3 regions of the Lysinibacillus sp. GW823-FHT02G10 genome follow, and region 3 is predicted to be linked to each of the others. Evidence: riboswitches for the same ligand, from Rfam matches in the RefSeq annotation. Region 3 holds a riboswitch; each other region holds the start of a gene.

Region 1 (10,089 bases), on a different contig from region 3:
TGTCTCCCTTCTACATTTCATTAGTTCTATAAATTTCGAATTTTTCCTGCAATTTAATTTTTCTACTCATTCACTTCATCCAAAAGAGCATACTTATTTTAGAAGGATAAAGCAAACTACTTCACTTTTTTTATTCCTAGCGTTAGAATACTAATATCTTATTTTCCTATAGGAAACTTTATTTCACTGATGATACTTTTTGAAACGAGGGAACAATATGGTTTACAAACGAGTCACAAAATCGTCTGCAGAGGCGGTTTTAGATGGAGATATTAAAGGTTGGCGAAGATTCTTGCCATTTTTAGGACCTGCTTTCATTGCAGCAGTCGCCTATATTGATCCTGGCAATTTTGCTACAAATATTACAGCAGGCTCTCAATACGGCTACCTGCTACTTTGGGTTATAGCCTTTTCTAATTTAATGGCCGTGTTAATTCAGTCCCTGTCTGCCAAGCTTGGGATTGCGACAGGAAAAAATTTACCTGAAGTCGCACGCGAGCATTTTTCTAAAAAAACATCTATCTTTTTATGGATACAGGCGGAATTGGTCATCATTGCCACAGACCTCGCGGAATTTATCGGAGCAGCATTAGGGCTTTATTTACTTTTTAATATCCCAATGCTTCCCGCCGCATTGATTACAGCAGTAGGTTCATTCGCTATTTTAGAGTTGCAAAGAAGAGGATTTAGAGCCTTTGAAGCAGGTATTTCTGGAATGGTTTTAATTGTTGTATTGGCATTTGCCTTCCAAACATTTTTAGCGCAGCCAGCATGGGGCGATGTGGCGATTGGCATGTTCACACCACACTTTGAAGGTGTAGATTCACTATTATTGGCAACAGGTATTTTAGGTGCAACCGTTATGCCTCATGCTATTTACTTACATTCTTCTTTAACTCAAAGTCGTATTATTGGTCGAAATGAGGCAGAAAAAAAACGTATTTTCCGTTTTGAATTTATCGATATTATCATCGCTATGATTATTGCTGGTGCCATCAATATGAGCATGCTCATAATTGCCGCAGCAGTATTCCATACCCAAGGCGTTGTAGTTGAAGATTTAGATGTTGCCTATAATGGTTTAAAAGATATTCTGGGCCCAATGGCTGCCATTTCCTTTGGTCTTGGTTTACTTATTGCAGGGCTTGCTAGCTCCTCTGTAGGGACTTTAGCTGGTGACGTAGTGATGCAAGGCTTCATTCAAAGAAAAATACCTCTTTATTTACGTAGAGCGATTACCATGGTGCCACCACTTGCAATCATTGCCTCTGGTGTGAATGCTACCTATGCTCTCGTTCTTAGTCAAGTTGTTTTATCATTTGGTATTGCCTTTGCACTTGTCCCTCTTGTTATGTTTACAAGTAAACGAGACATTATGGGAAGCCTAGTTAATCACCGTATTACAACTGTTTTAGGTTGGTTTGTCGTAGTCGTTGTTGTTACGTTAAATATTTACTTACTGTGGGAAACAATTTTTGGATAACAAAAAGCCAGGTACTCTATAGCAATGAGCACCTGGTATCTTTTTGATTAAACATCCACCTTTTCGATATTTCTAATGGCTAAATAAGCAATACCAAGACCCACGATTGCTAAAGTAATTGGAATAATAATAATATCGTTTAAAGTAAAGTTACCTGAATTTGACGAAGTTACAGACACAATTATAATAGATGAAATGATAGTTGTCGGTATAGAGTATTTTCTCATCCCGAAATACAATGGGATTAAGGCTATACCTGAGGCAGCAATCGCATTCATCAATACAGAAGGTACTTGCTGGATAATTAAAGAACTAGATAGTACATCAGGAATTAATTCATATCGATCGCTTATGATACAAAAAATGGTTGTAATAAGAGCATTGGAGATAATGATCATACTGAAAGTAAATAGCATGACAATAGCAAGCTTTGCGACCATTAATTTCTTTCTACTTATAGGATACATAAAGGCTAATGTAATGGTTTTAAATTTATATTCTCCGATGATTAACTTAGCTATTAACGTAGAAGCAAAAATCATAAAAACTGCTCTTACAAATGAATCAATAACACTGAATGCAACCTCATAATTTTCAAGCCCTGGGTCTCCTTCCACTTTAGAAATAAATAAAATCATAAACAAAAAACCAAGAATAACAAAATTAGCGATAATGGCTCCTTTAACATATGAACCTAAATGAAATTTTTTCATTTCTAAACGCATTAAATTAAGCATGGACAACACCTCCATTGATTAGCTTTAAGAAATAATCCTCTAATGAACTAGTTTTTTTACTAATCTCTTCAATCTCAACGTCATGTTCAATTAATGCTCTCGATAGGCTTTGTTGGGATACTGTTGAGTCGTATATACGTATAGAGTTATCATCCATCAGCTTAAAATTCGTAATGTTTAATTCGCTTTCAATAATAAACGCTGCCTTTTTCCCATCACTTACGATCACTTCCGTATAATTGACCTGATCACGATTAATAGTATCCATTGCTACCTCAGTGATGAGCCTTCCATTCTTAATAACACCTATTGTATCGACCAATTGTTCTATTTCAGCTAGAATATGACTAGAGATAATAATAGTTATGCCGTACTCCTTACAAAGCATCTTGAAAAGCTCTCTTAACTCCTTTATCCCTACTGGGTCCAATCCATTAATTGGTTCGTCTAATATAAGTAACTCTGGCTTTGTAATAATGGCCCTTGCGATGCCTAATCTTTGCTTCATCCCCAGAGAAAAATCTTTAACCTGCTTATTCTCTGTATTCGATAACTTTACTAAATTAAGAACATGTGCAATTTCTTTCTTATCATAATAACCCATGTATTCACAATGTAATTCCAGGGTCTCTCTAGCCGTTAATTTTTCATAAAAAATAGGATATTCAATAATTGTACCCATTCTTTTTAGTATTTCATAGGATTTGTCCGTCAATTTCGCCCCCAAAATTTCTACATCCCCACTTGTAGGTTTCGTAAGATTAGTTAGCATCTTCATAACAGTCGTTTTACCCGCACCATTAGGACCTAAAAATCCATAAATCTCACCTTTCTTAACGTTCATATTGACAGCAGAAACAACTTCCTTTCCATCGTACACTTTCGTAAGCTGATTTGTTTTTACAATGTATGTCATGTAATTCTCTCCCTCAATTGTGACTAGTTTCATTATAAAAAATGAAACTCTCTATTTTATTACTGCATTCTTACAAATTTCTTAAGTAAAAAAGCCTGCAAAGCATTAAAGCTCTACAAGCATAATGGATTCAATACATCATTCGCTTTAACGAAATCGTAAAAATAGTTTTTTCATAGGGAATACTCGATAAACGGATCGAGCCATTCATTATTTCTACAAGCCGCTTTGTAATCGTTAGTCCCAGACCGCTACCTTGGAAAGATTTATTTCGAGAATCCTCAAGTGTATACATCCTTTCAAAAACGCGATCGATATGGTATTCATCAATGCCCTTGCCACAATCCCACACATCAATATCAATATTGGCTTCATCGTTTCTTATAGTAATTCCAATTACATTGCCATCTGCTCCATATGCAATAGCATTAGACAGTAGATTGTTTAGCACTCTATTTAATGCTTCTTCATTACCAAGTGCATATATGGAGCTTTCAGGGATATCAATTTTAATATCTAATCCCAATGAAGTAACCAAATCGTAAAAAGACAAAACATTTTTTCGGCATATTTCACTGACATTGATTTTAGTGATTGGATAATCTGTGTCCCCAGCCTCTAATTTTGCCAAGTCAAAAAATGTATGAATAATTTTTAATACCTCTAATGTTTTAGCATGTACACCCGTAAGTAAACGTTGCTGTTCCTCGTCACTATTCGCGTTTTGAAGTTGAAGCATTTCAATATAGCCAAGTACAACGGTTAAAGGCGTTTTAAGATCATGCGAAATATTGGCCAACATCTTTTTCATAGAATTTTCCATTTTATGATGTGTAGCCTGGACTTTTTGATGTTGATCTAGCAAAGTATTCAGTGTAATAAGTAACTGTTGAATTTCTGAATTTGTAGTTGTTATTAGAATCTTTTCATACGTCTGCTCATTCACAATTACATGTAGTTTTCGATGAATATATTGGATAGCTCGTTCTTGTTCCTTCTTGACTTTCCATTGAAAAATGAGAATGCCAATTAGCAATACAATTATTAATAATAGAAATATCATATATTTTTACCCTTCAAACTTATAGCCGATTCCCCATAGGGTTTTAATATAATGAGGATGTGACGGATCATCTTCTATTTTTTCACGTAGTCTTCTGATATGTACATTTATAATATTTTCGTCTCCGTAATAGGCATCTTTCCATATCATCTGATAAATTTGCTCTTTGGTAAAAACTCTGTGACGATTTGTCACAAACAATTTTAAAATGGAAAATTCCTTTGATGTCAGCTTTATCTCTTGTCCGCTCTTTGTTATTGAGAAATTAACAATATCTATCTTTAAATTATCAATTTCGAGGACCTCTTGCTTTTGTTCAGCTTGACTAGAGTATTTCGTAGCTCTTCTGATAACAGCCTTTACACGTGCTGAAAATTCTAGCATAGAAAAGGGTTTAGCAATATAATCATCTGCCCCTAACCCTAAGCCCAATGCTTTATCAACATCACTGTCTTTTGCAGACATAATAATGATAGGAAGTGCTGCCTGCTCTCTAATAATCTTTAATACTTCCAATCCATTTAATTTAGGTATCATAATATCTAAGATGACCAAATCAAAGATATTTTGCAAACAATTTTGTAATGCCTCTTCGCCATTAGTCGCTGTTGTGACCTGGAAACCTTCCATCGTTAAGTAATTATCAACCATTTCACGAATGGCTTCATCGTCTTCTACAAGTAAAATATGCTTTTGCACTATGATGCACCTCTCCTATCAAACCCAATTTCCATATGTATATTACATTACCATATTTATGATGTTTGATTAGAGAGATTTTGTTTATGAGTGTTGAAAAAAGAGCTGATCCATAAACCATCACTCTTTGGTTTATAGAACAGCTCTATTATTTAATCTTCAACTTTTAAATCACAATCTTCAAGTGGAAGCATTTTTGTTTTGTGCTTTAATTTATAGCCAAACCATAATGCTAAAAATAATGGAATCCCAATATACGAAACAAGGATACCGTACCAATCAATCTTATCGCCTGTAAAGGCTGTGTAATTTTGTCCAATGACTACGATCATACAAACTGTAAAAGCAAATAATGGTCCAAACGGATATAATTTGGCTTTATAAGGTAATAACTTTGGATCTAAGCCTTGTGCATCAAACGCTCGGCGGAAACGATAATGACTAAACGCAATACCTAGCCATGCAATAAAGCCAGACATTCCAGAAGCATTTAATAGCCAGATATAAACCACTCCATCGCCAAAGAAGGATGCCAAAAATGCTAAACAGCCTACAGCTAATGTTGCCATAAGTGCATAAATCGGAATACCTCTACGACTTAGCTTTGCAAAAAATTTAGGTGCATGTCCATCCACTGCTAATTGCCATAACATACGAGAAGATGCATATAGTCCTGAATTTCCTGCTGACAGCATAGCCGTTAAAATAATGGCATTCATTAATGAAGCAGCAAAGGCAATACCTAGGCGGTCAAACACTAGTGTAAACGGTGATACTGCGATATCTTCTGATAATAAACGTTCGTCTGTAAATGGAATTAACATCCCAATTGCACCAATCGCTAAAATATAAAACAAAAGAATACGCCAAAATACAGATTTAACAGCCTTCGGAATATTTTTACCAGGATCATCTGTTTCACCAGCTGTAATTCCTAGTAATTCTGTTCCTTGGAATGAAAATCCTGCAGCTAGGAAAATACCAAATGTAGCAAGGAAGCCACCATGGAATGGCCCATCACTAACAAAGAAATTAGTGAAACCTACAGGAGCCTGCCCACCTAAAATACCAAAAATCATTAGTAAGCTAATGATAATAAAAACAATAACCGTTGCTACTTTAATCATGGCAAACCAATATTCACTTTCACCATAACTTTTTACGGATAGTAAATTAAACGTCAATACCACAGCAATAAATAATACTGTCCAAAGTGCTGATGAGCTATCTGGGAACCAATATTTCATAATTAATGACACAGCAGCAATTTCGGCAGCAATGGTGATTGCCCAGTTATACCAGTAGTTCCAGCCTAATGCAAAGCCCAAGGCAGGATCTACAAATTTGGTTGCATACGTACTAAATGAACCTGAGGATGGCATATAGGCAGCCATTTCCCCTAAGCTTGTCATTAAAAAATACACCATAATACCAATTAAAGCATAGGCAAGCAATGCTCCTCCAGGACCTGCCTGAGCAATTGCTCCTCCACTGGCTAAAAATAGTCCCGTACCAATTGTACCGCCTAAAGAAATCATTGTAATATGACGGCTTTTTAATTCTTTTTTCAGCTTCGGTGCTTTATGTCCGAGCTGATTTACTTTTATTTCACTCACGATATAGCTTCCTTCCTATTTATGAGGCAAAAAAATGCCATCACATATACACTGTGATGGCTACATTAATCCTCAGTTTTTCCTACATGATAGCTCAACACGTTGTGCAAACGTGACAGTTCTGTTCCTTTCGGAGACAGCCCCAGCATGAGGTTTTCAAGTCCCCTCACACTTCGGCAATATTTCCTTTCAACTAATTTCATCAATGCTTGTCATTTCAATTAGCATACTTATAAATATCGCGACCTCTACCTCAATACAAACATGAGGCATATAATTATTAAATTTATGATGTTTATTATACTAACATAAGACCATAGACATTTCAATACAACCACAAATGTTCTGTATTTTATGAATCTTCTACTATTTTTAATAGTGTGATAAAGTGTTATAGTAGTTCAATTAGAATGGTTATTATTAGGGGGGATTTTATTTTGACTACAAATGATCATTCCACTAGTTTTCCAAGTAAAAAAATTAGCTGGAAAGGAACAACCTTACTTTTAGTCTTTGGAGTTATCTTTATAGCCTCTACATTACGAATGCCACTAACTGTTGTTGGCCCAATTATATCCTTTATCCGTGAAGATCTTGGAATATCTAATGTTTTGGCAGGCTTTCTAACAACGATACCATTGCTGGCTTTTGCTGTTATATCTCCATTTGCACCAGTTGTAGCACGCAAACTAGGGCTTGAGCTAACATTATTTTTATCCACTTTTCTCTTGGCTTTAGGAATTGTCCTACGTTCACTTGGTACTACAGAATTACTTCTATTGGGTACTGTGCTAATTGGCGTAGCCATTTCTTTTGGAAATGTACTAATTCCAGGATTATTGAAGTTGAAATTTCCCTATCATGTGGGTTTATTAATGGCCTTTTTCACCATGTCCATGAATTTTACTGCTGGCCTTGGTGCTGGTATTAGCTATCCGATAGCTAATTCATCGTTAGGCTGGCAAGGTGCACTTTCCATTGCACTCATACTCGTTCTAATTACAATCTTAATTTGGATACCTCAACTAAAATCAAATAAACCAGAACCAGTTACTACATCTAAGAAGACCAGTACACCTTTATGGAAATCACCTGTTACTTGGGCTGTCACAGGGGCAATGGGTTTACAGTCTTTATTATTCTACACAACAGCAGCTTGGATACCTGAGATCTATATTGCTCAAGGTTTAGCACCTGATAAAGCTGGCTGGATGTTTTCAATCATGCAATTCTCACAAGTACCAATGGCCTTAGCAGTGCCTATTATTGCTGGTAAAATGACTTCTCAACGCCCACTTGTATTGATGTTTACATCCTTCTATTTAGTAGGCTTTGTTGGGGTTGTCATGGAATGGACAAGTCTTGGGGTACTGTGGATGGTTCTTCTAGGGTTAGCAGGTGGTTCTTCATTTGCCCTAGCAATGATGTTCTTCACTCTCCGTACTCGTACTGCATTTGAAGCAGCAGATTTATCAGGCTTTGCACAATCTTTGGGTTATTTATTTGCCGCAATTGGTCCTATTCTTTTTGGCTACTTGCATGATTTATTTGGCGGCTGGAATATTGCGGGATGGCTCTTTGTCGTTGTAGCAATGTTACTCTTCTTTTGCTCAATGAGAGCCTCTAAGGATGAATATGTGCATTAAAATTAAATAAAGCAGGTGGATTAGATTCCTCCATCTGCTCTATTTCTATATAGTGTTTACACATTACTTAATTGTCGGGTTGCTGGAGTAATGTTAGCAATTCAGCAAGGCATTCTGATGCTTCATTATTACGAGCTGTTATAGTAGAAAAAATAGGAACAGCCTCTTGTAAAAGCATATAACTATAATAGTAATAGCCTACAAAAGCTTGCTCCTCATAGCCCTTTGGCGTTTCTTTCTCCCACTCCTGCTCATCATTATCCTCATTTTCTATCCACAAATAGTTGACGTCTAATAGCTCCTGCATATTTTTAACAGTATTGACTGGCTCGAGATAATCCTTGGTAATAGCATGTGCCACAGCTAAATATAACTGTACCTCTTGTAAGGAGACAACCTCTAATTTTTTACTAGTAAGCTTTTTTAGCAGGACAAGCAAAACCCATGGTGTCACCTGCCACAGTGTACCTTGATGTTCAATTAATTCAGCTAGTTGTGTGTATTGCTCCTGTTCTATCAGCTTAGGAATGGCTGTACCTCTACCATAAGGTGTCGTCAATTGTCTCCATGGGATATTGGGAATTTGCTGATTTAACATAGTAAGCGCCCTCTCTCATCAAAAGTATTGAAAGTAAACAATTCCTTTACACTAATAGCATGGTTTTTGGTAAAAATAATTTGGTGTATGATAAATATTTACATAGGGTTTATGGAATATATGAGTTGTGGCAGGGGAAAGTGGTGGGATTAACCATGTCCAGTTGCCTGTAACTTCTCTTCCTGTTGATTTTTCTGCCTCCTCAAACAATTTAAACTGCTGAGCTGCTGTATGATGATCAACAATGCTCACACCATCTTCTTTAAATGAGTGAAGAACAGCAATATTAAGTTCTACTAAAGCACGATCACGCCAAAGAGACGCATGTTTGGTTGTATCAAGATTAAAAATCTCTGCAATTGCAGGTAACATATTATAACGATCATGATCTGCTAAATTTCGTGCACCAATCTCTGTTCCCATATACCAGCCGTTAAATGGAGCTGCTTGAAAATCAATTCCAGCCATTTGAAAACGCATACTCGAAATAATAGGTACGGCATACCACTTCATTCCTAATTTTTCCATATCGTTTGACTCTGGATGACGGATTGAGACCTCTACTATATTTTCTTCAGGAATTACAAACATTTGAGGAGCACGATTATCCACCTGTATAACGAGTGGTAGTACATCAAAATCAGTTCCTTTACCTCTCCATCCTAACGACTCACACACTTTTGTAAATTTAACGGACTGTGAATCTCCAATAATGCCTGCATCTGTTTCATAGCCTGCATAACGAATTAGTTGATGATTCCAAATCCGTACTCTATCTGAAGCAAACACTGTTATAGTTGGACGGATTTTCCCATGATTTGTCGCATAATCAATATGTTCTAGTAATTTTTGAAAAATAGCCTTTTCATCTAAAATATCACGTGCATCTACCACATGCAGTGACTGCCAAAATAGACGTCCAATACACTTATTGCTATTTCGCCATGCCACACGTGCGCCAAAAACTAGCTCCTCTGTTGTTGGGTGATATTCACCTGCATCCTTAACTGCCTGTAATCTATTCTTTAACCAAAGTTCTGATTCATTTTGTTCTGTCTGATATAGACTTAAAAATTGCTGTATCTCCTGTATATTCATATCGATTCCTCCACTTATCCTCATATTAGAGGAACAAAACAACAAGCACCATGAAAATAGTAATTGAAAAAACATACATATTTTATATATGAAATAGTTTGTTCATATTTACTCTATAGACTCTCTTTCGTAAGAGAATGTAAGGGAGAAAGATTTTAATTATTATAAAAAGGCTACAGTAGTCATGTAGCCTTTTTCAGGGGGTTGTAGAACAAAGAAATCAATAGAATATT
Region 2 (10,089 bases), on a different contig from region 3:
AAGCGTAACAGCTCAATTAACGCCTGAGATCGATTCGTTACACCTAGCTTTTGAATTGTATTGGAAATGTGATTTCGCACTGTTTTTTCACTAATACTAAGCTGCTCTGCAATATCTCTCGTTGTTTTTTCAGCTAATAAAAGCGCAAATATTTCACGTTCTCGGTTTGTTAAAAGAGAACGATGATGAGAGCCATTCATTCAGTTACACCCTCCTCCCCCGCACGTATTGTAACTTATGTTAAGGGGCAGGAAGCGGTGACGGCTATTTGCATGATTATTCCATGTTTCCTTAAAAATTTCGAAAATTACATTGTTACATTCATAAATTTTACGTAAAAAGCAAAACCTACTATTTCAATAAATTTACATATACTTATATATTGAACTAGTGAGGCAGAATGGCCAACTGAATGAATTTCGTTTTTTCTTCCTCTGAAATCGGCACACTTTTACCTGTACGAGGATCCATTTGTACAATTGTTCCACGACCAGTGAAACAGATTTCGTCCTTTTGATTTTTTGCTAGATAGTGAATGTCCATCGACGAATTCCCAACTTGCGCGATTTTTGTATAGATTCGTAGTACGTCATCAAAGAAAACCTGCTTTACATAATCGCATTGTAAATCGGCTACAATAGGTATAGATTTCACATTCTCTTCTCCAACTGGGGGCATTAAAATTCCTAAATGTCTGAAGTAATCAATTCTTGCTTGCTCAAAATATGTAAAGCTAATCGTATTGTTCATATGACCATACATGTCTGTTTCTGAAAATCGCACTCGTACCTCGCTAAAAAATGAAAAACCCTTTTCCCACTCTTGAAAATTATCGATATAATTTGCCTTCATGATATACCATCCCCTGTCATGTAATTGCCCGTCTTTTATCAATCAACGGCAAACAAAATGAATACATATTCATTATAAAAGAAAATGCTATATTATCATAGAAAAAATGTAAATAAACAACTTGATAAATTTCATTTCTATAACTATAAAAAACTCCCTTACACGAAGTGTAAGGGAGTTCAGCTTGTCCGTATATTAGTCTACGTAGTGGTCAGAACCGAAGAAGTTACGGAACATTTGCACTGTAGTTGCACGGTTTAATGAAGCGATGGATGTTGTTAAAGGAATCCCTTTTGGACATGCAGCAACACAGTTTTGAGAGTTACCACAGTTTGCAAGGCCACCGTCACCCATAATCGCATTTAAACGTTCATCTTTAATCATAGCACCAGTTGGGTGAGTGTTGAAAAGACGTACTTGTGATAATGGAGCTGGTCCGATGAATGAAGCTTTTTCAGACACGTTTGGACATGCTTCCATACATACACCACAAGTCATACATTTAGATAGTTCATAAGCCCATTGACGTTTACCTTCTGGCATACGTGGACCTTCACCTAAATCATACGTACCATCGATTGGTACCCATGCTTTAACTTTTTTAAGCGCGTTGAACATACGTTCACGGTCAACTTGTAGGTCACGAATAACAGGGAATGTTTTCATTGGCTCCAATTTAATCGGCTCTGTCAATTGGTCTACTAGTGTAGAACATGATTGACGTGGACGGCCATTGATCACCATTGAACATGCACCACAAACTTCTTCTAAACAGTTCATATCCCATGATACTGGTGATGTGTTTACACCATCTTCAGTAACAGGATTTTTTTGAATTTCCATTAAAATTGAAATTACGTTCATACCATGACGGTAAGGCACTTGGAATTTTTGCCAGTAGCTATTGCCGCCTTGTGTATCTTGACGTAAGATTTCCACTTTGACCATTCTTCCAGTATTAGCTGCGATTTGCATAACTTTTAGTCTCCTTTCGCAGAGTAGTCGCGTTTACGTGGTGGGATTAATGAAACGTCGACTTCTTGGTACGTGATGATTGGATTACCAGTAGCTGGGTCAAACTTCGCCATTGTTGTTTTTAAGAAGTTCTCATCATCACGGTTAGGGAAATCAGGTTTATAGTGTGCACCACGAGATTCATTACGTAATAGTGCACCTTTTGTCATTACTTTTGCAAGCACTAACATATTTTTAAGCTGACGTGTAAAGTGTGCGCCTTGATTGCTCCATTTTTGCGTATCATTGATGTTGATGTTGTTCCAACGCTCAGTAAGCTCATCAAGTTTTTTCAATGTATCTTCAAGCTGATCATTGTAACGTACTACAGTCATTGTAGCAGTCATCATTTCACCAAGCTCTTTATGCAGTAAGTAAGCGTTTTCTGTGCCTTCCATTTTCATGATAGCATCCCATTTCGCTTGTTCCTCTTTTACACGAGCATCGTAAATCTCTTGTGGAAGATCTTCAGCATGCTTTTTAAGGTGTTTTACATAGTCTACTGCGTTTGGTCCTGCAACCATACCACCGTAGATAGCAGATAATAATGAGTTTGCACCAAGACGGTTTGCACCATGTTGAGAGTAATCACATTCACCTGCTGCAAATAGACCAGGAATTTCAGTCATTTGATTGTAGTCAACCCATAATCCACCCATTGAATAGTGAACTGCTGGGAAAATTTTCATTGGTAATTTACGTGGGTCATCCCCTACGAATTTTTCATAGATTTCGATGATACCACCAAGTTTAACGTCCAATTCATGTGGATCTTTATGTGAAAGATCTAGGTATACCATGTTTTCGCCATTGATACCAAGTTTTTGGTTTACACAAACGTCGAAAATTTCACGTGTTGCAATATCACGTGGTACTAAGTTACCATAAGCTGGGTATTTCTCTTCTAGGAAGTACCAAGGTTTACCGTCTTTATAAGTCCAAATACGACCACCTTCACCACGAGCTGATTCTGACATTAGACGGTTTTTGTCATCTCCAGGAATCGCTGTTGGGTGAATTTGAATGAATTCACCATTCGCATATGAAGCACCTTGTTGATAAACGATAGAAGCAGCAGAACCTGTGTTAATAACAGAGTTTGTTGTTTTACCGAAGATAATACCAGGGCCACCAGTCGCCATAATAACAGCGTCTGCACGGAATGATTTAATTTCTTCTGTACGCATATCTTGCGCTACGATACCACGACAAACGCCGTCTTCATCGATAATAACACCAAGGAATTCCCAGTGTTCATATTTATTTACTAAACCAGCTACTTCATGAGAACGAACTTGCTCATCTAGCGCATATAGTAATTGTTGACCTGTTGTTGCACCAGAGAAAGCTGTACGGTGCATTAAAGTACCACCAAAACGACGGAAATCTAAAAGTCCTTCTGGTGTACGGTTGAACATAACACCCATACGGTCCATTAAGTGGATAATGCCAGGTGCTGCATCACACATACCTTTAACTGGTGGTTGGTTCGCTAGGAAGTCCCCACCATAAACTGTATCATCAAAGTGGATCCATGGAGAATCCCCTTCACCTTTAGTATTTACCGCACCATTAATTCCGCCTTGCGCACAAACAGAGTGTGAGCGTTTTACAGGAACTAATGAGAATAAATCAACTTCAGTACCAACTTCAGCTGCTTTAATCGTTGCCATCAGACCGGCAAGACCACCGCCGACAACAATTATTTTGCTTTTCGCCATGATTATTTCTCACTCCTCTTAAAAAATTGCAATGATTGCATGTGCTCTATCGTAGCTTCTATTGAATTATACGAAAGCTAAAATAGCAGCCACACCAACTACACTTAGAATTACGAAAAGAATGTTTGTTACGTAAGTAGCGATCTTTTGAGACTGAGGAGATTGTGTAATACCCCAGCTTACTAGGAATGCCCATAAACCGTTAGATAAGTGGAAAGTTGCTGATAAAATACCAACAATGTAGAATCCAAGCATGAATGGATTAGCAACAATATTCGCCATCATGTCGTAATCAACGTGTGTGCCAAGTGCTTTTTGAATACGAGTTTGGAAAATATGCCATGCAATAAATATCACTAAGAATACACCAGTAAAACGTTGTAAAGAGAACATCCAGTTACGGTACGTGCTGAAACGTCCTGTGTTTGGTGTAGCAGTGAATGCAATGTAGACACCATAGAATGCGTGGAACATTAATGGAATATAGATGACAATCCATTCAACTAGGATAAGGAATGGAATCTTTTCCATTACTGCGGTAGCATCGTTGTAACTTTCTGCCCCGCCTGTTGCTGTAAAGTTAATGAACAGGTGCATCGTTAAAAACAGACCTACTGGAATGATCCCAAGTAGAGAATGTAAGCGACGCCATAAAAACTCTCGATCTTTCGACAAGACTGTTACCCCCCTTAGTACTTAAAATAGCACAACAAAAGAAGTCATCATTTTGTAAATGATACTTCATTGACTGTGTATTTCATCATGGTACAATATTATGACATGTTTATTGTACTCTCAAGAGCTACGAGCGTCAAGGCAACTCGGAGTTTTTCATAGAGCTTATTAAAGAACTAATCTAGTACATGATGCGTCGTTTTTTCTCGAAAAATCTATCATTACTTTATTACCGTTAAATTTTAAGAAAATTCTAAGAAAGAAGGATAACAATGTTAAACACTCCATCTCCTACAATCTCATCATTTGGCTATGAGATCATTCGTGATCATATTCTATCTTCTATACTTGGTAAACATGAAGATGACGTCCTTTATTGGGCAGGTAAAGAGCTTGCTCGCAAGTTCCCATGTAAAAGTCAAGATGAACTTATCGCATTTTTCGCAGATGCCTGCTGGGGTACATTAGAACTCATAAAGGAATCAAAAGATGGACGTATTTTCCAGTTGACAAATGACCCTGAAATTCTTCAAATAAAGCAGCGTAGCTTTAAACTTGAAGCAGGATTTATAGCAGAGCAAATTCAACTAGCTAAAGGCTACCTGACAGAATGCTATAATGAAAAACGGGAAAAGCAACAATACGTCATGTTTACAGTCAAATGGGACGTTAAAGAACGTATTATGAATACCATTCCCACAGAATAATTAAAAAGGATTGTCTCCCATTAAAGAATGGGATGACAATCCTTCTTTTTTCTTCCTTTTATTTCGGTCAATTACATAAAATGCTGTTTCTTCTATTATTATATGTAAAGTGCTTGCTCTAAATTAAACTCATCATGGAGAGCATTAGCTGCTTGGATCATATCATCCTGTGGTACAACAACGGACACTTTTATTTCAGAAGTACTAACCATTTTTACAGGGATATTTTCACGACGTAACCGATCAAACATACGAGCAGCAACGCCTGGATTGGAAGCCATGCCTGAACCAATAATAGAAACTTTTGCTAGTCCAATTTCGAAGTCAGCAAAACTAAATCCAAGTGATAATTTACTATCCTCTAAAACACGTAATGCTTCCGCAAATTCCTCTTTTAAAATGGAAAACGATACAGTTGGCTTCAACCCATCAATAATGGCTTGGACAATAATATCTACATTAATACGGTTCTCTGCAAGAACCGTAAATATATCTGCTAATGAAGCATTGGAAAAAGCATCATACCCTACTGTTAAACGAATAATATCTGATTCAAATGCAACACCACGAACGACTAAATTTTTTTCCATTTCCACTTCCTCCTTCAATAAAGTGCCTACTGATTCTATTAAACTTGAACGTATAATAACAGGCATTTGAAATTTCTTCGCTAACTCCACCGCACGAGGATGTATGATATGAGACCCTAAATTCGATAATTCCAACATTTCATCATATGAAATTTCTTGAAGCTTTTGGGCATTGGGAACATATCGTGGATCTGCTGTATAAACACCATCCACATTTGTATACATATCTACTCTCTCCGCTTCCAACGCTATGGCAAGTGCAACAGCAGCTGTTTCAGCTCCACCTTTTCCAAGCGTGGTGATATTGTGCACTTCGTCAATCCCTTGTTCTCCAGCAATAACCACAATTTGTCCCTGTGCAAAATGTTCTTCCATACGACTAATATCTATATAGTCGATACGAGCATGTCGATACATACCATCCGTATGTATACCAGCTTGCCATCCAGTTAGAGACACAGCCTCATAGCCTGCTTCCTGCAAAGCGATGGTAAATAAAGCACTAGATAATTGAGATCCAGTTGACAAAACTGCATCTAATTCTCTTTTCGACACATCGTCAGTTAGTTGGTGTACCATCATTTTCATCTCTTTCGCAGTGTGTCCCATCGCTGCAACGACCACTACTACATCCAATCCTTTGTCCTTTTCAGCAATCGCTTTCCTAGCAGCCTCTTGGATTTGTTCAGTAGAAGCTAATGCAGCTCCTCCAAACTTCATCACGATTTTAGCCATTTCTTTCGTTCTCCCTTCCAGTTCATGTATTTCACCAAATTATGGGGGGTAAAACCGTTTCTAGAAAACTAAAAGGCAGCCTCCACATAACGTGAAAGCTGCCTATAACATGTACAATAATCGTAACTTGCGCATGTGTGATAGCTCTCCGAAACGTTTAGAATCGACAGTCTTACATTTCTTAAATGCAAAACCAGTACAACAATGGAACAACAATCCTGTACTTCGGCAAGCTCCCCTTTCACACAATATCTCTGGACTTGTCCATCCTCCATCGTGTTACTCTTGAATCTTGCACCTCTATCATCACTTTAAAGTGAATGTATTCAATTCATTAAGCCTTTGCGTAAACAAACTAGTCACGCAGTTGACTCTTCATAACATTGAAAACAATGTTATTTATAACCATAGCACATGCCTATTCCTTTGACAATGATTGTTGCTGAAAATAGCTAAAAATTTGGCTTGCTAAATTAGCGGGCATCCCAGCCTCCTGTAATGCTAGCTCGCTCGCCTCTCGAATTTTTTTGACTGAACCGAAATGTTTAAGCAGCTGTTGCTTTCGTTTTGGTCCTACCCCTTCAATATGATCTAATACAGATTGAATGGCATGCTTCTCATGCTGTTGACGCAAGAAGGTAATAGCAAAGCGATGGACTTCGTCTTGAATTCGTTGTAATAAATAAAAGCCATCACTTGTACGTTTTAAGCTAATCACTTCTGGTGGATCACCAAACAAGAGCTGAGATGTATTATGCTTATCATCCTTGGCTAAACCAGCAATCGGTATAACAAGACCAAGCTCATCTTCTAGTACTTCACGGGCTACTTCCATTTGTCCCTTACCACCATCAATTAAGACTAAATCTGGTAATGGTAGTCCTTCCTTTAAAACACGTATATAGCGACGACGTATAACCTCCTGCATTGCACCGTAATCATCATGCTTGGCTGCTGTACGCGTTTTATATTTTCGGTACTCCTTTTTCGCAGGCTTCCCATCAATGAAAACAACCATAGCAGACACTGCATCCGTTCCATGCATATGACTATTATCAAAAGCTTCAATTCGTAAAGGTGTACTAATACCCATTGCTTCACCAAGTGCCTCACAAGCACCAATCGTACGTTCTTCCTGACGCTCTATTAGCTGGAATTTAGCTGCCACAGCAATTTCAGCATTTTTGGTAGCTAATTCAACCAATTCCTTCTTTTGACCTCTTTTCGGTGTGAGCACTTTAATTTCTAATAATTCTGTTAAGATAGCTGCATCAATGGCTTGTGGAATAAAAATTTCTTTTGGCTTAATATGCTCTGGCTTTTCATAAAAGCGCCCAACAAATGTTAAAAATTCTTCCTCTGCATCTTGATAGATGGGGAAAATTGAGACATCGCGCTCAATCAGCTTTCCTTGGCGTACAAAGAAAACCTGAACACACATCCATCCTTTTTCAACAGCATAGCCAAATACATCTCGATTTGTTGTATCACTTGAAACTATTTTTTGTTTCTGCATAACCGTATCAATATGGGCAATTTGGTCTCGGAATTCCTTCGCTCGCTCAAATTCCAGGTTTTCTGCAGCTGCTAGCATTTTAACTTCAAGCTCTTTTTTGACTGCCTCCACACCACCATTTAGAAACTTCGTCATATCCTCAATCATTTCTTGATAAACCTGACCTTCAATTTCCTTCACACAAGGTGCTAAGCATTGACCCATGTGATAGTACAAGCAAACCTTGGAAGGTAATTGTACACATTTGCGCAGCGGATACAATCGATCCAATAGCTTTTTCGTTTCACTTGCTGCATAGGCATTCGGATAAGGACCAAAATATTTTGCCTTATCCTTTTTTACCTTCCGTGTCGTAATCAGACGAGGATGTTTTTCATTCGTAATTTTTAAATATGGATAGGTCTTATCATCCGTTAACATGACATTATATTTTGGATCATGTAATTTGATGAGATTCAGCTCTAAAATAAGTGCTTCAATATTTGATGACGTTACAATATACTCAAAATCTTCTATTTCACCTACAAGCCTTTGCGTTTTCCCTTCATGTGTTCCCGTAAAATAAGAACGTACACGGTTTTTTAGAACTTTTGCTTTACCGACATAAATGATAGTCCCTTGTCGATCCTTCATCAAATAGCAGCCAGGTTGATCTGGTAAAATATCCAGTTTTCGCTTTATTAAATCGTTCATTACCTACCTGCCCCCCTAAGTAAAAATTCCCCTCATTAGAATAATGTTAGTTATTTTCTTTATTATATAACGAAAAAAAGCCGAACACATCAATTGATGGCTCGGCTTTGTGAACTTCATTCATTACGCATGTTTTGCGATAAATGCTTCTAAAGCTTCTTTTGGTTGGAAGCCTACTGTTTTGTCAACTAATTCTCCATCTTTAAATAATAGTAAAGATGGGATTGACATAATTTGATACTGAGCTGCAGTACCTTGGTTATTGTCAACGTCAACTTTTACAATTTTAGCCGCACTACCTGCTGCGTCCATTTCTTCAAGAACTGGCCCAATCATTTTACATGGTCCGCACCAAGCAGCCCAAAAGTCTACTAGTACTAACCCTTCTTTAATATCGTCCTGGAACGTAGCATCTGTTGCATGTACAATTGCCATTTGAAATCCTCCTTAAACTTACTATGCTTGTAGTATAGCATGGATAAATTCACTTGAGCGAACAATCTGCCTACAATGTATTTTTTATGCAAATCTGTGTCGAAAAATCAATACACAGTCATTAATTGACTTGATAACGACCCTTCAATACATAGGTTAACGTAATAAAAAGGTAAATAGCTAACGTAATGCCTGTCACAATAATAGATGTGGTGAAAATAATTCCGATGAGAATCGCACTTAACGCCAATATAGCTATCCAAGTCGTATAAGGGAACCATTTTACTTCATAGGCACTTGTGTGTTCTGCTTGTTTTTTACGTGATTTTAAATGTGCAATCGCAATAATTAACCAAATAAATAACACAGTATAACCAAGTGATCCCATTAGAAAATCAAATGTTTTGCTTCCCGCATATAAAGATAAAATGACCCCTAAATACATCGCTAAAGTACACATTAAAATAGCATATACTGGTACTTTTCGTTTCGATAAATAAGCAAAGATTTTAGGCACACGTCCATCTACAGCCTGTGTATATAGTACGCGTGATGATCCATACAGTCCTGAATTCATTGATGAAATAATGGCAAGTAAAACAACAGCGTTCATAATATGGTCTGCCCCTGGAATACCAACCATTTTAAAAACCAGGACAAACGGGCTTTCAGGAACCCCATTTACTTCATTCCAAGGAATCAAGCTTACGATAATAAAGAATGGCAGTAAGTAAAAAGTAACAATACGTACTAATGTACTGCGAACAGCTTTTGGCACTACTTTTTCCGGATTTTTCGTTTCAGCTAATGTAATCCCGATGATTTCTGTCCCACCATAGGAGTAGATAACTACAAGCATTGCAGCAATTAATCCCGTCGAGCCATTAGGGAAGAACCCACCATGCTCCGTTAAGTTAGCAAAACCAACAGCACTATGATTTCCAAACGTCACAAGCAATAAAATAAGTCCTGCAATGATAAAGACAATAATAACAGTAATTTTGATTAATGCTAGACAATATTCTGTTTCTGCAAAGATTTTTACGGATAATAAATTAATCGCTGTTACTAACACAGAAACAGATAGTGCCAGTATCCAAATTGGATATTCTGGTAACCAATATTGAATAAAGATAGCAGCCACGACAGAC
Region 3 (10,089 bases):
TCCCCAAGCCGATTCCAATTCATTTTCTTTAGAATTATACGATGATTTAAAAGGCTATATACGTATGGAGTCAGACATTGTTTAATGTCTGGCTTTTTTGTAGTGTTGTTGGGTTCAACAAATTTTAAACTAACACGGCGTTTTGTCATATAGGAAGTATGATAAAATTATCGAAAAATATTTGGGAGTGATTATAATGAAATTTACTTGTCCTTGTTGCGGATATAAGACAATGAAAGGAAAACCACCAGGTACATACGAGATATGTGAAATTTGTTTTTGGGAAGATGACGGCGTTCAATTTTATGATTATGACTTTGGAGGTGGAGCTAATACGCTATCCTTAAGGCAAGCACAGAAAAATTTTAATATATTTGGTGCATGCGAAGAACGATGTATTGCGTTTGTAAGAAAACCAAACGAAAAAGACGAAAAAGATTCAAATTGGAAGCCGTTTTTCTAGAGAGCTGACACTGGGCTATGGGTTCTTTGAATGATGCCTCCTCTCCTAGTTATTGAAATCAAAAAAGTCATGCTCTTAAGAACATGACCTATCATCATTTTTTGATTTTTATTTTTTGAATGGCAGCAACTAATATCGATTCATCAGTGATTTTCACATATTGATTTTTAGATTCCTTCATATAGCCTTCTTTGTTTAAATAGGCTTTTAATTTTGATTTTTTCTCAAAGACTTTTTCTTTCACTTTCTGTTCACTTACTGGTTCATCCATATTTTTTGTAATAGACACCAGAAAAATTTTCGTCATCCTATATCCCCCTTTGTATCAGTTACGAATTCATTTGGAAAAAGTTTCATACAAGACTCATTCATTTTGGATGAAGATGCTCTTCTTAGAGAATAAACCGCTCCTTTTCGAGTTGGAGCCGCTCATGGATCTCACTTAACAGCTCGCTTTGAGGCAGAAGCCGCTCTTGAATCAAATTACGCTCCTCTATTCAGTAATCGAGATGCAAAAAATCGCTCATTTCGATGTCAGAATGGCTCCTTAGGATAACAAAACCGACTTATTCATCGAAACAACTCACTTATTCTATGTATTATCATTGAGAAAGTTCACAAATAGCAGTAAAATTTATGTAAGGGATTAATTTTCAATGAAACTTTATGTCGATTATTTCGTATAAGAAGATAGACATATTGAAAAGCAAGGAGGATGAAACAATGCTTAGTGTCGGACAGTTTTTCTCTAGACATAGTGCCAGCTTTCTTATTTCGCTCACAACTGTTTCTATCGCAGCAATTGCGGCAAATCCTGGATTCTTCCTTGGTGGTTTACTGTTTGCGGGTTCCTATGCGACGAGTACAGCGTTGCTGAAACATAGACAAAAAAAGAAAGTCATGCAAATAGCAGGCATCACAAAAGAAGAATTCAAACACATTGAAACACAAGTATTAACAGCTAATAAGCATATTCAAACATTGAGTCAAAACTATTTACGTGTACGTTCTGTTTCAGCGTTTAAACAACTACTTGAAATGACGCGTATCTCCAAAAATATCGTCAAAATCGTCAAGACAGACCCACGTAAATTTTATAATGTGGAACCATTTTTCTATGCACACTTACCTTCTGCTGTAGAATTAACGGATAAATATACAATGCTTTCCAAGCAGCCAGTGAAGGATAAGGAAATTCAATTAACTTTATCCAAAACACGTGAAACCCTAACTGATTTGAATGACACAATTCAAATTGATTTGAAGGATGCGCTTGCAAATGATATCGATCATCTGCAAATGGAGATTGAATTCGCAAATCGTTCCAATCTTAGACGTAGAGAACAATTGGACTGGCGAGGCGATGATAAATGACAGCAAACGAACACGCATTTCAACTAAATACCATACCAGGGCTTTCTCCACTAGTCCAATCCTATTTAGAAACAACTCCGCAAAACGAGGCGATGGCGACTTATGAAACGCTATCGCCTCTTGCACAAAGTCGTGCATTACTGTATGCCAGTCAAATCGATTTGACTGATTTTGAATCATTGCTGTCCCTTGGGCAAGATTCACAGCGAGCTCTGTCTCAATTTGCCGACCGCATGCTTGCTCAAGTAAAGCAAAAGGATGTCACTAAAATTGGTCAAATGCTGGATTCTTTAATGCAGACGTTAGATCGAGTAGATCCGACTGCTTTGGAACCAAAAAAGCAAACCTTTTTCAAAAAAATCTTTGGCAAAACCGAGCCTAATGTGAAGCAAACACTCACAGAATTTGAACGTATTAGTATACAGGTGGAGCGCATTGGCGTTCAGCTAGAACGTGCACAGCTTCAGCTGATAAAAGATGTTGAAAACTTAGAGGCGCTTTATGCCCATAATCGAGGATTTTTTGAGGAATTGGCAACGGCGATTGCCGCAGGACAAATGAAAAAGCAGCAAGCCATTGAGGTAGAGCTACCTGCACAAATAACGAGTGTCCAAGCTACCAAACAGCCACTTGCGATCCAGCAATTAAATGACTTTGCTGCTCAAATCGAAAGACTCGATCAACGTATTTATGATTTACAAGTATCACAGCAAGTCGCTCTGCAAACAGCTCCTCAAATTCGTATGATTCAGCAGGCCAATCAAACATTAGCTGAAAAAATTGAGTTTTCTATCGTTACCTTGATTCCGCTCTGGAAAAACCAACTGGCGATGATGCTATCGATGCATATGGATCATCATTATGCACGTTTAGAGGAGCGATTATCAAGGGCTCATGATCGCTTCTCAAGTCCCACGTTTGAACAGCAAGTTTCGAAGTTTAAAGAAACACAGCAAGAGCTGCAAACAGCAATTAAAGATGTCTTTGCCCTGCATACCGCAACTGAACAAGAGAAACAACAGCTACAGGATGTGGCGGGTGCTAGCAGCTATCAGCGAGATTAACAAAAAAATGGGTGGCTCAGCAAATGTTCTGAACCACCCTGTTTGTTTTTATTCAAAATAATCTTTATAGTAGCCACCGACATTACCTGTGTTGTCGATGATAAAAACGAACTCTTCTGTTTCATTTTTCACTTCATACTCTTTTCCTACTGTTAATACGTTTGATACTAAGTATTTCGATGCATTTGTATGTTTGCAAGTAACCGTTCGTAATGTTGGCGCATCTTTCCATTTTAAATGTAACATATTCTCTCTACCTCTCTTTACTAGCAAAAGCTAATGTCTATTGCTTATTTTATAATATTTTTGGTCTTTTGTGGAGAAAAAAGAAATACTATACCTATTCTATCCAAAAAAAATGAATATTTGAGGTGTTATGATGAGTTTTGGTGGTGTACCGCAATGGTTTTTTATCATTGCTGTAGCATTCGCAATCTGCTTTGTACTTTATGCAGAATGGAATTCTAGAAAATAAGTGAGTCCAACAGGTTGGACTCACTTTTTTGTGCTTATTTTAATGTACGCTTTAAAAATTCCTTCGTACGTTCATGTTGTGGATTGACTAATACTTGTGCTGGAGGGCCTTCTTCCACAATTACACCTTTATCCATAAAGACAACACGATCTGCTACTTCTTTGGCAAATTCCATCTCATGTGTCACGATGAGCATCGTATTGCCCTCGTTTGCTAGCTGACGCATTACCTTTAATACCTCACCCACCATTTCTGGGTCTAATGCGGATGTTGGCTCATCGAATAGCATTACATCAGGATTCATTGATAAGGCACGAGCGATGGCCACACGCTGCTTTTGTCCGCCTGAGAGTTGACGGGGCTTGGCATTCACATATTGATCCATGCCAACGATTTTCAAGTATTTAAGCGCCGTTTCTTCTGCTTCTTTTTTCGAACGTTTTAACACTTTGATTTGGCCCACTGTGCAATTACTTATGACATTGTGGTTGTTAAATAAATTGAACTGCTGGAACACCATGCCTAAATGTGTGCGATATTCTTGAATATTGTGCTTTTCATCTAGGATGTCTTCCCCTTTATAAATAATTTGACCGCCACTTGGCGTTTCTAATAAATTTATGCAACGAAGCAATGTGGATTTACCAGAGCCAGAGGAGCCAATTAAACAAACTACCTCCCCTTTTTCCACTTGGAAATTCACATCTTTTAACACTTGGTTACGTCCAAATGATTTACTTAAATGCTCGATTTTAATGACTGCCATTTGTGCGTCCCCCTATACGGCTTCTTTTTGTTCTTTTTGATAGGCATCAGGACCATCTAGACGTTTTTCAACATACAGAAGGATGCGAGATGCGGTAAATGTCATGATGAAATAAAGAACACATGCAACGAAGAATGATTCGAAATAACGGAAGTTGTTACCCGAAATTGATTTTGTTTGGAAGAATAATTCCGTTACTCCAATGACATTTAATACGGCTGTATCTTTAATATTCATGATTAATTGGTTACCTGTCGCTGGTAAAACATTACGCGCTACTTGTGGTAAGACAACATGAAGCATAATTTGGAAGTGATTCATGCCAATTGCTGATGCTGCCTCGTATTGACCATTATCAATGGATACAATACCGCCACGAACAATTTCTGCCATATATGCCCCAGTATTGAGGGAAACGACTAAAATACCTGCTGTAATAAAGTGCATATCGATACCGAATGCGATATCTAATCCGTAGTAGACAACCATAGCTTGTACAATCATTGGTGTACCACGGAAAAATTCAACATAGCATGTTAGTATAAAATTAATGAGCTTTAAGCTATAAAATTTCACACCTTTTTTACGAACTGGAATCGTATGCATAATTCCGATGAAAAATCCGATAAATGCACCAATAATTGTACTAATACTCGAAATCAGTAACGTATAATACGCACCTCGTAAAAACATTTGCCAGTTGTTTTCAATAATTGAAAGTATCCATTCAAGACTCATGATGTTCCTCCTAACAATGTCATCTTGCTCGCTTATTTCTTTTGTGTCCTAGCTCTTTCTACTATTCTATGATTTGTCACGCTAGGACATTATCATTATGTAGAGAGGTTCTCATTTTGATAATGATGAAATGATCATGCACGGACTAATTGCTAGTCCGTGCCATGTCATTATTGTGCTGCGGGTTGTTGAGAAATAGCTTCTTCCATAATCGCTTGACGATCATCTTCTGAAATGCCTTTTAGGATTTCATTGATTTTTTCACGATTTGCGTCATCTTTACGTAAGCCTACAGCAATTGAAGTATTTGATAGGTCTGTATCAAAGCCTTCTTCAAATGCTACATATGTGAATTTATCGTTGGCAGCAGAAGCCGAAATGCCCTCTGGACGTTCAGCTACATAGCCATCAATTTTACCTGCTTCCAACGCCACACGCATTGCTGGGAAGCTCTCCATTGCTGTTTGCTTTTCTACGCCTTTAATTTGATCGATAACTGTGTAGTTTGATGTATTTAATTGTGATGTAATTTTAGCACCTGAGAAGTCTTGAATCGATTTTGCGCCTTCATATTTGCTACCTTTTTTAATAACCATAACAAAATCAGAAGTATAATAGTTTTCTGTAAAATCAATTGTTTTCTTGCGTTCTTCTGTTGGTGACATACCTGCAATAATTGCATCAATTTTGTTTGATTGTAGCGCTGGAACTAAACCGTCCCACTCCATTTTAACAATGACTAACTCTTTGCCTAGACCTTCAGCGATTTTCTTTGCCATTTGTACATCATAGCCACCTGCATACTCTGCATTATCCGCAATTTTCACTGCGCCATTTGCATCGTCTTGCTGTGTCCAGTTGAACGGTGGGTAGCCAGCCTCCATTCCAATTCGGAATTCACCGCCACCTTCTTCTTTGTCAGTTCCAGCATCACTTGAACCGCCCTCTTTTTTGTCACTTGCGCCACATGCAGCTAGCACAATTGCCGTCATGATAGAGATCATTACTAACAACCATTTTCTTTTCATGAAAAACTCCCCTTTTCTGTAAAAAAATAAGACAACTGTACTAAAAAAGACCTAAGTTTATTGAACTTAGGTCTTACCTTTTATGACAGTTGCCCAAATCCTCACTATAATTTCCATGTTTCCGAGATAGCACAACCTAGTAAATCTGGAAATCCATTTACTAGGACAGTCCTGCACTTATTCACTGCAGACCCAGTATAAAAGTACGAGCTCCTTTTATACTTCGGCGATATTTCCTTCTTCATTGCGTCTTCGCTTGCTTTTACTCAACAATGAACTAATAAATACCGCGCCTCTACCTCACTGGTAACAATTCGTGAGGTTTGTTTATTTAATTGATATTTAGATACTACTATAAAACTAATATGTTCGTCAAGACGATTTTAACATTTTTCTGACTAATGACAATATTAGGATATTGTGCGTTCTGCTTCCACTTTAAATCGTTGAACTTTTGTTGATATTTCTGAAAATTACAACAAATATTTATTATAGAGTATGTTCTATATGTAAGAAAAGTTGCGTTTTTTTCTTTCTTTGCTCCTCTAAACGATGTAACATTCGTACTCTTTCAAGCATAGAATCGGTCAATACCTTTCGTCATACAAAAAACCCTGCTGAACATTGTTCGCAGGGTTTAATGGAATTATGAATTTAATAATAAATCTTCAGGATTTTCGATTAATTCTTTAACTGTTTTTAAGAATCCTACAGAATCTTTACCATCGATGATACGGTGATCGTATGAAAGTGCTACATACATCATTGGACGGATTTGAACTTCACCATTTACTGCAACTGGACGGTTTACAATTGAGTGCATACCTAAAATACCAGCTTGCGTACCGTTCATAATTGGTGTTGACATTAATGAACCGAATACACCACCATTTGTGATTGTGAATGATCCACCAGCCATGTCATTTAAGCCTAATTTTTTATCACGAGCTTTTGTCGCTAAGTTAGCAATATCTTTTTCGATTTCTGCAAAGTTTTTGCTATTTGCATCGCGTACAACTGGTACGACTAAACCTTCTTCAGTCGATACAGCAATACCGATATCAAAGAAGTTATTTAAATGAATTTCATCGCCAGAGATTTGAGCGTTTACGTATGGGTATTTTTTCAGTGCTGCAACAACAGCTTTAGTGAAGAATGACATGAAACCAAGTTTGATGTCGTTTGCTTTTACAAACTCTTCTTGTTTACGTTTACGAAGTGCCATGATGTTTGTCATGTCAATTTCGTTGAATGTTGTTAACATTGCTGTTGATTGTTTAACTTCTAATAAACGTTTTGCAATTGTTTGGCGACGACGGCTCATTTTTTCAATTGTTACACGGTCAGAATTAGCTGCTGGTGTGAATACTACTGGGCCTCCTGAAGTTGCTACGGATGTAGGTGCTGCTGCTGGTGCTACAGCTGGTGCTGTACCATGAGCTGCTACATCTTGTACACGTACACGTCCTTGTGGATCTACTGGAGATACCGCTGCAAGGTCAATACCTTTTTCACGTGCAAGACGACGTGCTGCTGGAGATGCAACTACACGCTCACCAGAAGTTTCTTCTACTGCTGGAGCTGCTGCAACTGGTGCAGGTGCTGCTTGTGGCGCTGCTGGTGCAGGTGCTGCCTCAGTTGGTGCTGCCGCTGCTGGAGCTGCTGCTGCGCCTTCGCCTGCTTCTACTACTGCGATAACTTGACCAACTAGTACAGTATCGCCTTCTTCAGCTAAAATTTGTGTTAATACACCTGCTTCTTCAGAAATGATCTCAGCGTTTACTTTATCTGTTTCAAGTTCAACGATGAATTCACCTTTTTCAACGCGATCGCCCACTTTTTTTACCCACTGTGCGATACTACCTTCTGTAATCGATTCTGCTAATTCAGGGACTTTAATTTCAGCCACTTTCATTTCCTCCTTTGATTAACGTGCATGACGCACATAGAAGGGCTACTGCTTAAGGGCAAGTAGCCCGGTTTCAAAAATTGATATATATTATTTAACCTTTACTGGCTCAGCAACCGCTTCTTCAATAAGAGCTGCTTGTGCTGCTTTATGAGAATCTGCATCCCCTTCAGAAGTTGAGCTCATTGCAGGACGGCCTACATAGCGAAGTTTTTTACCTTCTGAAAGTTCATATAATGTTTCTAATGCATAATTCCATGAGCCTTGGTTTTTAGGTTCTTCTTGTACCCAAACAATCTCTTTTGCATTAGGATACTTAGCAATGATACCAGCTACTTGCTCTTTTGGGAATGGGTAAAGTTGTTCTACACGAATAATGTGTAGGTGATCGAAGCCTTCGCCGTCTTTCACGCGCTCTGCTAAGTCGATCATCACTTTACCTGTACCTAAAACGATACGCTCTACAGCTTCTGGTTTAGCCCCTAAGCCTGGTTGTTCAATCACTTCTTGGAATGAACCATTTGCTAATTGCTCAGCATTCGCCGCAGCTAATGGGTGACGTAATAATGATTTTGGTGATACGACTACAAGTGGACGTACCCCTTCTGTACCTAATAATGCTGCTTGACGGCGTAATAAGTGGTAGTAGTTTCCTGCATTTGAACAGTTCGCTACAAACCAGTTATTTTCAGCTGACATTTGTAAATAGCGTTCCATACGGCTTGAAGAGTGCTCTGGACCTTGACCTTCATAACCATGAGGTAAAAGGATAACTAGACCAGATTTTTGACCCCATTTTGAGCGTGCCCCTGAAATAAAGTTATCAAACATCACTTGTGCCATATTCGCAAAGTCACCGAATTGTGCTTCCCATACTGTTAGTACATGGCTATTTTCTAGGTTGTAACCATACTCAAAGCCTACCACCCCAGCTTCAGTCAGTGGAGAGTTGTGTACTGTAAAGGATGCGTTCGCACCAGAAATATGGTGTAGTGGTGTGAAGACATTGCCATTGTTTTTATCATGCAGTACTAAGTGACGTTGAGAGAATGTACCACGTTGTGCATCTTGACCTGTAAAGCGTACTGGTGTTCCATCTTGAATAATCGTTGCATACGCTAAAGTTTCAGCATGACCCCAGTCAACTTTTGCAGACGCATAAGCATCACGGCGTTTTTCTAAGATTTTACCAAGCTTTTTCTGTGGTTCAAAGTTTTCTTCAAACACTAAAAGCTCTTCATTGATTTTTTCTAAACGTTCCGCACCTACTGCTGTATCAATTTGTGGGAACTCTACTTTTAATTCTTCTGGCATTTCTAAATGATGATGATCATCTTTTTCTGCCATTTCTTTGACGTGGTCATAGGCTGCTTGCATTTCTGCATAGATAGCTGTATCTAGTGCAGCTACATCAGCAGCAGTTACAAGACCTTCTGCCACTAATTGTGCACCATATAATGCACGCACTGTTTCATGTTTAGACACTAATTTGTATGTTTCTGGGTTTGTCACTGTTGGGTCATCTGTTTCATTATGACCATGGCGACGGTAACCTACTAAGTCCACAATAATGTCTTTGCCAAATGTTTGACGGTAGTTTGCCGCAAAACGTCCAACTTGCACTACTGCCTCTGGGCTATCTGCGTTGACATGGATTACTGGTACTTCATAGCCTTTTGCAGGGTCAGAAGAATACACAGAAGAACGAGAATCATAATGTTCTGTTGTGAATCCAATCATATTGTTTGCGATAATATGGATTGTTCCACCTGTTGTAAAGCCTTCTGTTTTAGCGAAGTTTAACACTTCTGTTACAATCCCTTGACCTGGGAATGCAGCATCACCGTGTACAAGAATGCCTAAGCCCTTTGTACGGTCAAAAATAGGTTGCCCTGGTTTAGATGTATCATCTTGTGTTGCACGAGTAGCACCAAGTACTACTGGATTGCCCACTTCTAAGTGAGATGGGTTGTAAGCCAATTTCACATTCATACCGGATTCACGGTTGTAAGAAGCACCCATGTGGTATTTCACATCACCTGTCCAACCTTTTGTAATTTCAAGGCGGCCATGCTCTGGCATAAATAAATCATTGGAAACATGTGCAAAATCAGAGAACATCATGTCATAAGGTTTATTTAAAATGTGTGTTAAAACGTTTAAGCGACCACGGTGTGCCATACCAATACGTACGTTTTCCACATTTTTTGCTTCTGCCGTTTTAATAATTTCATCAAATAGAACGATTTGCGTATCTAAGCCCTCACCAGAG

The links. Region 3 has a riboswitch for lysine ahead of AC1RFD_RS05960 (transporter substrate-binding domain-containing protein). Riboswitches for the same ligand answer to the same signal wherever they lie in the genome.
Positions count from the first base shown of each region.
Region 1: another riboswitch for lysine. It lies ahead of AC1RFD_RS21070 (amino acid permease); the one in region 3 lies ahead of AC1RFD_RS05960 (transporter substrate-binding domain-containing protein).
Region 2: another riboswitch for lysine. It lies ahead of AC1RFD_RS11275 (aspartate kinase); the one in region 3 lies ahead of AC1RFD_RS05960 (transporter substrate-binding domain-containing protein).

Region 1 is NZ_JBXAJI010000012.1:2,028-12,116, reverse strand. Features, by position in the region: gene AC1RFD_RS21095 (Nramp family divalent metal transporter) at 218-1,483, shown strand; gene AC1RFD_RS21090 (ABC transporter permease) at 1,531-2,220, opposite strand; gene AC1RFD_RS21085 (ABC transporter ATP-binding protein) at 2,213-3,136, opposite strand; gene AC1RFD_RS21080 (sensor histidine kinase) at 3,267-4,199, opposite strand; gene AC1RFD_RS21075 (response regulator transcription factor) at 4,206-4,898, opposite strand; gene AC1RFD_RS21070 (amino acid permease) at 5,051-6,514, opposite strand; lysine riboswitch at 6,597-6,773, opposite strand; gene AC1RFD_RS21065 (CynX/NimT family MFS transporter) at 6,952-8,160, shown strand; gene AC1RFD_RS21060 (hypothetical protein) at 8,228-8,758, opposite strand; gene AC1RFD_RS21055 (nitric oxide synthase oxygenase) at 8,810-9,856, opposite strand.
Region 2 is NZ_JBXAJI010000002.1:267,830-277,918, forward strand. Features, by position in the region: gene AC1RFD_RS11245 (helix-turn-helix domain-containing protein) at 1-200, opposite strand, end outside; gene AC1RFD_RS11250 (acyl-CoA thioesterase) at 388-852, opposite strand; gene sdhB (succinate dehydrogenase iron-sulfur subunit) at 1,048-1,827, opposite strand; gene sdhA (succinate dehydrogenase flavoprotein subunit) at 1,833-3,587, opposite strand; gene AC1RFD_RS11265 (succinate dehydrogenase cytochrome b558 subunit) at 3,654-4,262, opposite strand; gene AC1RFD_RS11270 (YslB family protein) at 4,535-4,969, shown strand; gene AC1RFD_RS11275 (aspartate kinase) at 5,068-6,294, opposite strand; lysine riboswitch at 6,428-6,605, opposite strand; gene uvrC (excinuclease ABC subunit UvrC) at 6,713-8,503, opposite strand; gene trxA (thioredoxin) at 8,627-8,938, opposite strand; gene AC1RFD_RS11290 (amino acid permease) at 9,060-10,089, opposite strand, start outside.
Region 3 is NZ_JBXAJI010000001.1:1,130,606-1,140,694, reverse strand. Features, by position in the region: gene AC1RFD_RS06000 (acylphosphatase) at 1-85, shown strand, start outside; gene AC1RFD_RS05995 (CPCC family cysteine-rich protein) at 197-463, shown strand; gene AC1RFD_RS05990 (hypothetical protein) at 558-770, opposite strand; gene AC1RFD_RS05985 (5-bromo-4-chloroindolyl phosphate hydrolysis family protein) at 1,187-1,837, shown strand; gene AC1RFD_RS05980 (toxic anion resistance protein) at 1,834-2,901, shown strand; gene AC1RFD_RS05975 (DUF6501 family protein) at 2,950-3,147, opposite strand; gene AC1RFD_RS05970 (amino acid ABC transporter ATP-binding protein) at 3,411-4,142, opposite strand; gene AC1RFD_RS05965 (amino acid ABC transporter permease) at 4,155-4,880, opposite strand; gene AC1RFD_RS05960 (transporter substrate-binding domain-containing protein) at 5,051-5,908, opposite strand; lysine riboswitch at 6,028-6,214, opposite strand; gene odhB (2-oxoglutarate dehydrogenase complex dihydrolipoyllysine-residue succinyltransferase) at 6,555-7,817, opposite strand; gene AC1RFD_RS05950 (2-oxoglutarate dehydrogenase E1 component) at 7,908-10,089, opposite strand, start outside.